2 regions of the Brevibacillus sp. SAFN-007a genome follow, and region 2 is predicted to be linked to the other one. Evidence: riboswitches for the same ligand, from Rfam matches in the RefSeq annotation. Region 2 holds a riboswitch; the other holds the start of a gene.
What was found. Region 2 has a riboswitch for cobalamin ahead of cobO (cob(I)yrinic acid a,c-diamide adenosyltransferase). Riboswitches for the same ligand answer to the same signal wherever they lie in the genome.

Region 1 (3,957 bases), on a different contig from region 2:
TTCGTCCGCTGTCACGACCATCCGTTCCAGGACGTTTTCCAGCTCCCGCACATTCCCCGGCCAGTCGTACTGCATCAAGGCATGGGTCGCCGCTGCATCCAGCCGCTTGTTCATTCCGTACCGCTCATTCAGCGTGCGCACAACGAGCTTCAACAACGCGGCGATATCCTCCGGCCGATCGCGCAAGGCTGGCACCTGAATCGGCACGACGTTCAGCCGGAAATACAGATCCTGGCGAAACTTCCCTTCCCTGACCATCTTCTCCAGGTCGCGGTTAGTCGCGGCGATCAGACGAAAATCAACGTCCCGGTACTGCATGCTGCCCACGCGCTGCAACCGTTTTTCCTGAATCACCTTCAACAGCTTTGCCTGCAAGGTCAGCGGCAGCTCTCCCAGTTCGTCCAGAAGCAGCGTCCCCTCGTTCGCCATCTCGATGATCCCTTGCTTGCCCTGCTTGCCTGCGCCCGTAAACGCGCCTGCCTCGTAGCCGAACAACTCCGATTCCAGCAGCCCTTCCGGAATCGACCCGCAGTTGATTTCCACGAACTGCCCGCCTGCTCGCCGACTGTTGCGGTGAATCTCCCTGGCGATGACGTTTTTGCCGACGCCGGATTCCCCAAGAATAAGCACGGTGGAGTCAACCATCGCCACCTTTTTGATGAGGCGGTCAATGTCGCGCATCGGCTGACTGACGGCCACGAAGCCCTCCTGGTTTTTCTCGCGCAGCTCTTCGATCTCTGACTCAAACTGCTTCAATTGCTCCGTCAGGCTCTCGTAACGACGCTTCAATTCCAAAATTTCCGTTAAATCGTGCGAATAGCTGATGACGGAATGCATGCTACCATCGGCATTCCACAGCGGATAGGCCGTCACCATCAGCTTTCTGCCCCCGGGAATTTCCTGCATCATCGTCTGCGGCGTCTTCGTATCCATCACCTTACGCGTAACGGATGGCGAGAATACTTTCTCTTTTTCCAGCTCGATGACGTTTTTGCCCAGCAGTTCATCTTTGCCGATCCCGTACATTTCGTAGGACGAATCCCCGACTAGCTGAATATAGCCTTCCGGGTCCGTGATGAGCAGATGATCGCGCGACGTCTCCACGATGCCTTCCAGCACGCGGCTCATCCATCGCTCCCGGCACTCTTCCTTCTTCATTCGTCCGCCTCCTTTTGGCTTCAGGCTGGTGTCGCCTCTTCCGCTTGCCAGCTTGTCCCCTTCGCCTTTTCCCCAAACCGTTGCTGCCTTCGCGGACGGCTATATTTATGTCCTTTTATTATAGATTATTACAGAATAGAAAATAGCACTTGCCAGAACAACGAAAGCCAAAACAGCCGTACATGCATCGTCGGCTGTTTTGGCTGCCCTGCTCGTTTGTGTTACGAAGAAGTCACACTGTCGCTCGCCCGAAAAAATCGTTCCACCAACTCTTCCGAAACATCGCCCAAAGTACGGTACGTATAGCGGGGAGAACGGTCCCTATCAATGAGAACCGAGCGAACCCCTTCAAAAAAATCGGGATGCCGCATAAAGTTTTGCGCAAGTACAAGGTCTGTCGCAAAGCATTCTTCCCTTGTTTTGTTTTCGCCATCGACCAGTTGTTTCAAGGTGACTTTCAGGGAGCTGGGCGACTTCTCCAGAATAGCGGCTTTTGTTTTCGCGGCAAACTCGCTCTCCTCTGCTTCCAGGGAGGCAAGGATTTCCTCGATCGTGGCAAACGCAAAGTGACGGTCAATCGATTCGCGCAGAGCGGCAAGCTGTCCCTCGCCTGCTGGCGTTTCCGCATACGCCTGAATCAACGGGTCCAGCTCCACCGCCGCCTTTTCTCCCGTCCAATCTTTTTGTTCCAGCTCGCCAAGAAACGCTTTCAGCCGCTCGCTGGCCATGTACACGTCCGCCGCCTGGCTGTACAGCACATCGGGAGCCTGAATGACAGCAGCGGTCAAAGCGAGGTATCGGCCGACATATCCAGGTGCCTTGTTCAGAAAATACGCGGCGCCTACGTCCGGGAAAAAGCCAATATTCATTTCCGGCATGGACCATTTCGTGCGCTCGGTCACGATTCTGTGGCTGGCTCCGTAAGTCAACCCGACTCCGCCTCCCATCACCACTCCGTCGAGTACAGCGACGATCGGTTTGCCGAACGCGTAAACCATCTGGTCCACTTGGTACTCGTCCGCAAAAAAGCGAACGGCTTTTTCCAGCGCTTCCGCACCTGTATTCGCCTCGTACAGCGCTTTTATATCCCCGCCTGCGCAAAAGCCTTTTGTCCCTTCTCCTTTTATGACCACGAGGCGGACGTTCTCCTTGCCCGCCCATTCACGCAGTCGTTGCCCGATAGCCAAAACCATGTCGTGCGTAAGCGAATTGATCGCTTGCGGCCGGTTTAGCGTGATCGTAGCCAGGCCATTGTCGCCAACGGAAAACAGCACGTCGTTTGTCATGGAATCCTCCTTTTCAGGAATGAGTAAAATGCGGCTTTCGCTTCTCAATGAACGCTTGAATCCCTTCTTTGGCATCGGCTGTCGCGAACAGCTCGGCAAATTTTTGCCATTCTATTTCCAGCCCTTCCGCCATGCTTCCCCTCTCGCTGTGCGTGATGCACGCCATTGCCCGCGCAACGCTCGTCATGCTCTTGCCTTCTATCAGGGAGTGGCTATCGCCGGATAATCTCGCCCTTTCATTTCGTGTAATGGGCTTTGATCACGCTCGGATTCTCTATCGTCAAGTTGTTCATTATGCACGTCTGAAAATCGTTGGTACAATACTCGACTGTCCCAAACCTAAAGTCATTCATCCGTCACGTACCCTCCTGAAAATCCGCACAAAAAAAACAACTTCTGCAGAAGTTGTTAAGAGGCGAATGAATACCGAAATAAGCATGCCGATTGTCAAAATCAAAAACACGCCCATCCATTTCGCACTTAACACCCCCTATCCTCGTAGGTATTGATGTTGTGCTCAAACAGGCAGGTCTCCTGGCTTATGTTCATCGCTTTTCGAACCTTCCCATTTTCGGCTGGCGAAAACAGTGGCATCTTCGAATCGCTCCCAATTACAGTTGCGGGACAGCGTCGGATTCTAACCGTACTTCCCTTTTAAGCAGATAACGCTATCTGCACCTGTTTGTACACGTATTTAGTTTGCCCTGAATATAACATCTATTCAGAAAATTAACAATCGGTTTCTTTTCTATATAATGGGTGCTAGAAAGCCAGCTTCTCTCGGAAAGCTGGCCTGACGCTTCTACACTTTTTTCACGAACGCTGATTTCAGTTTCATCGCACCCAACCCGTCGATCTTGCAATCGATATCGTGGTCGCCGTCCACCAGGCGAATGTTTTTGACCTTTGTGCCGATTTTCACGACCATCGAACTCCCTTTTACTTTCAGGTCTTTGATGACCGTGACCGTATCGCCGTCTTGCAGGACATTTCCGTTGGCGTCCTTGATTACTTTTTCACCGCTGTCCTCGGCTTGTGCCTGCAATGTCCACTCGTAGCTGCATTCCGGACAAATGAGCATGCTTCCATCCTCGTACGTGTACGCGGAATGACATTTGGGGCAGTTTGGCAATGTACTCATGTTTTTTTATACCTCCATCCCATTTCGGCTCATTGTAACATAGGATGGCTTTTCATGCATGGCTGCTGCCAAATCCCGAACGAAACCACACCCCAGCCATGAACCGCCGTTCCTCGGATTGTAGCGTTATCCGTGAATCGCATGTCCCAACGCGCCGCGAACCGCCTCCAGCAGCACTTCCGATAGCGTAGGATGGGGGGCGATAAAGCTCTCCATCGCATCTGCTGTCATTTCCGCATGCAGGAGCAGCGCGGCTTGCCCGATCAACTCTGTTGCCAGAGGGCCGACCAGCGTCACGCCGACGATCTCGTGGTACGTTGGCTCGACCAGCACTTTTACTTTGCCTGCGGCTTCCTGCACAATCATCGCCTT
Region 2 (3,957 bases):
GGAGCCAAAACGGGATGTCGAGCGTGAGCGTAAGCCCGCTTGCCCGCCTGTCTTTTTCGATCAGGCGAACCGTGTCCATCCAGCTTTGCACGATTTTGTCGCGATTTGACTTCCATTCCGGCAAAATGTACGGCTCAATGTCAAAGTGCAGTCCGGCGAACCGCTCTTGCGCGGCGACCGAGGCGTTGTACGCGCGGACCCAGTTGATAAACGCCTTGAGCTCGCCATGGCTTGCAGGAAAAGACCATTGGGGACGGCCTTCCAGCGCTTCTACGGCGATTTGCTTTTCCTGCGCCTTGCGGATGAACTGCTGGTAGACAGTCGGCGGGATGTCCCGGTCGATTTGCAGGTAGATCGCGCTCAATTGATGCTCGCTGGCAAACTGGATAATCTGCTCTTGCTGGGTGTAGAGCAGGCTGGCATCCCAAAGCCACGTGCTGCGCCGATGTTGCCAGGTGCTGTCGGGAGCAGGCGGCACAGAGGCCGGAGGGATTGCACTCGCATGGCCGGAAGTGGTGATCGCGACCAGGTTGCGCTCGGCCAGCCACTCGATCCGGGCGTCAAACAGCTCGCTGATGAAGCGGAGCGGAACCATCGTGCGGTTGTTGCGGAGGACGGCCGGGGCGTCGAAGCGTACCTTTTTGCCGTTGACCAGCGCGTAGTCCTGGCCGATGGTCAACTGAATGGTGTTCGGTTCTTTCCGGAGCGTCATCTGGCTCGTCTGTGGGTGCCACTGCATGCCAAGGCCGAGCTTTTCCGCGACAAACCGGGCGGGAACCATGGTGCGCTGCGTGCTTGGGTCTACGTAGGGCTGGGTGTCGGGAAAGGTGACGTACTCTCCGTTTACGGCTACCTGGATGTGCGGAGCGGACTGGGCAAAAGAGAAGGGGGCGGCGCTGAGCAGAAAGGTCAGCAGGCCGACCTGCTGCATTTTTTTCATCTGTGTTTTTCCTCGCGGCATTTTATAGGATGTGCGGTACTATTTTACAATAAGGCGGCCTGCCTCCGCCTGATGACAAGGTTGCAGGGGAGCAGGAAACATCCGTGAAGAAACGACTACTTTTCAGCTTCGCTCTTTGCCGGATTGCAGCTTTTGCTTGAATCCCTGGGAGCATTTGCTATTATTAAAACAAGCCATGGTCATGGAAACGAACGACATTTGAATAGCGTAGAAAAACAGGTCCTTGTTTTTTGCGAGCGGCAGCTTGCGAAAGCGAGGTTAAAAGGGAAGTTTGGTGAAAAGCCAACGCGGTCCCGCCACTGTAAAAGAGGAGCTCTTCTTCTGGGCAACGGCGCCATCCACTGCACGCCAGCGTGCGGGAAGGAGGAAGAAGGGCGATGATCCTTGAGCCAGGAGACCTGCCTGTTTTGATGTGTACACTGATTTCCTTCGGGTCAAAGGATGAGGTGAGGATTGTTGCAGTCGGCTATCCGCGCTTTGTTTTCCTTGGAGGTTTGGGGAAACAAGGCGTTTTTTTGTACACGGAACGCGAAACAGGGGGCAAAACGGCTAACTCCTCCTTGTTTCCGTCAGGTCAATCACGAAGCGAGGGAAAACAGTTGAATCGGCAACGGAGCCTACCCTGCATTTTTGGAGCGCTGTGCCTCCGAAAATGATGAGGGATGGGCAACGGGGCCTACCATTTATTTGGGGGGTGACCGTACTTGGGCAACAAGCGGGGCCTGTTTTTGGTCTACACCGGAGACGGCAAAGGAAAGACAACAGCAGCGGTGGGGCTGGCTGTGCGGGCGACTGGACGAGGCAAGAAGGTTATCATGATCCAGTTCATCAAGTCGCCGGAGCGCACGTACGGAGAAAAACTCGTCTTCGACAGGCTGGGCATTGAAATCGTGCAAAAAGGCGTAGGTTTCACCTGGACGAAGACGCCGGAGGAGCATCGGGCGGCGCTGAAGGAGGCGTGGGCATACGCCCGGGAAAAGCTCGCTTCGGGCGAGTACGACGTCGTCATTCTCGACGAGCTGAACAATGCGCTGGCGATCGACCGTTTTCCCATTGCGGACGTGCTGCCGCTCGCGGACGTTTTGGAAGCGATTCAAAACAGGCCGAGCCATGTGCATCTGGTCGTGACGGGGCGGAGCGCCAAGCAGGAAATCATCGACATGGCCGATCTGGTGACAGAGATGAAGCCGATCAAGCATTACTACGAGGAAGGAATACCAGCGGTGCTGGGGGTAGAGTTTTGATGAATGTGCTGGAAGCGTACGGCCACGGTGGAGATTTGTTGACGGCAGCGGACCGCTTTGGGATGGAGCCGGGCCAATTTCTTGATTTTAGTGCCAATATCAACCCGCTGGGCATGCCGGACAGCGTGCGCGAGATGCTGTTGGCCTCGCTGTCTGCCGTGCTGCGTTACCCGGACCCTGGGCATCGCCAGTTTCGCCGGGCGTTGGCAGAGCGGTTGCAGTTGCCAGAGGAATGGCTTTTGCCTGCGAACGGAGCGGCGGAGGCGATGGCGCTCGCGATTCTCGGGCTGCAGCCGCAAACGGTCGGCGTGATTTATCCTTGCTTTTCGGAATATGCAGAGCTTTCCGAGCAGTTTGGCGCAACCGTCATCGGCTGCTACGGAAACGAAGCGAACGGCTACAAGGCCGACAGCGCCGAGCTGTACCGGCTGTTTGAACAGGCCGATCTGGTGTTTGTCGGCTCGCCGAACAATCCGACTGGCATCGTGTATGAGCCGCAGGAGCTGTTGCAGATGGCGGACTGGACGGCCCAGACCGATACGTGGCTGGTCGTGGACGAGGCGTTTCTCGACTTTGTGGAGGAAAGCCGCCAGTTTACGCTGGCAAGTCGTCTGGAGCGCTTTCCCCGCGTCATTTTGTTGCGGTCGATGACGAAAATGTACGCGATCCCCGGTTTGCGTCTCGGCTACGCGATCGCTCATCCGGACGCGATTGCGAAAATGCGCGCGAAGCAGGTGAGCTGGAGCGTGAATGCGCTTGCGCTGTTGGCGGGGGAGCTGTGCTTGCAGGAGCGGGAGTACGAGCGGCGGACACGCAGCCTGATCGCCAGGGAGCGCGCTGGCCTGGTTGAGTTCATTCGCGGGGAGCTGGGCTGGAAGGTCTGGCCGGGGGAGGCGAACTTTTTGCTGCTTCGCTCGCCGGAGGGCTTGCCAGCCGCACAGCTGCAAGAGCGGCTCGGCAAAAAAGGCGTGCTGATCCGCAGTTGCGCCATGTACCCCGGATTGACGGCGCGTGACGTGCGCATTGCCGTTCGCGGGCCAAAAGACAATGCGCGCTTGATCGTGGCCTTGCGCGAGGTACACGAGGTACACAGCGAAGGGAGCGGAGAGCGATGAGTCTGGTGCTGGTGACAGGCGGCGTGCGCTCGGGAAAAAGCCGCTTTGCGGAAGAGTTGGCGCAACAGGCCGGAGAGCGCGTCCTGTACGTGGCGACGGGTCAGGCGTGGGACGAGGAGATGCGGCAACGGATTGCGCGGCACAAGGAGCGGCGGCCGAAGCAGTGGGGCAGCGTGGAGGTCGGCGAGCGGCTGTGCGACTACGAGCCTGCTGGCACACCTTACGACGTCGTGCTGATCGATTGTTTGTCCACGTGGGTGAGCAATCGGCTGATGAGCGTCGAGGAAGCAGAGTGGCGAAGCGAGGCGCACACAGAGGCGCTGCTTGCAGAGGCAGAGGCGTGGCTGGGGCTTGTCCGGCGCTCCCCGCAAAAAGTGATTGCGGTCACGAGCGAGGTCGGGCTGGGCGGTGTCGCCATGAATCGGCTCGGCCGCTGGTTCGCAGACGTGCTGGGCGACGTCAACCAGCGGGCTGCGCGCCAGGCAGAGACGGTCTATGCGGTCATGGCCGGGATTCCGTGGAGGATCAAAGGATGAATGCATTTTGGCACGCGCTCGCGTTTTTCACCCGGATTCCGGTTCCGTGGCTGCGCCCATCCGACGAGGCGTGGAAAAAAAGCGTTAACTGGTATCCGGCA

Region 1: it holds a riboswitch for cobalamin, as region 2 does, so the genes downstream of both, ACTHO6_RS03805 (enoyl-CoA hydratase-related protein) here and cobO (cob(I)yrinic acid a,c-diamide adenosyltransferase) in region 2, are expected to answer to the same signal.

What each region holds. Positions count from the first base shown of each region.
Region 1 covers NZ_JBQCKK010000002.1:69,028-72,984, reverse strand. The annotation lists gene ACTHO6_RS03815 (sigma-54 interaction domain-containing protein) at 1-1,158, opposite strand, end outside; gene ACTHO6_RS03810 (enoyl-CoA hydratase/isomerase family protein) at 1,380-2,444, opposite strand; gene ACTHO6_RS03805 (enoyl-CoA hydratase-related protein) at 2,458-2,631, opposite strand; cobalamin riboswitch at 2,952-3,141, opposite strand; gene ACTHO6_RS03800 (zinc ribbon domain-containing protein YjdM) at 3,247-3,585, opposite strand; gene lpdA (dihydrolipoyl dehydrogenase) at 3,712-3,957, opposite strand, start outside.
Region 2 covers NZ_JBQCKK010000010.1:101,795-105,751, reverse strand. The annotation lists gene ACTHO6_RS12840 (copper amine oxidase N-terminal domain-containing protein) at 1-940, opposite strand, end outside; cobalamin riboswitch at 1,162-1,381, shown strand; gene cobO (cob(I)yrinic acid a,c-diamide adenosyltransferase) at 1,666-2,205, shown strand; gene cobD (threonine-phosphate decarboxylase CobD) at 2,205-3,320, shown strand; gene cobU (bifunctional adenosylcobinamide kinase/adenosylcobinamide-phosphate guanylyltransferase) at 3,317-3,856, shown strand; gene cobS (adenosylcobinamide-GDP ribazoletransferase) at 3,853-3,957, shown strand, end outside.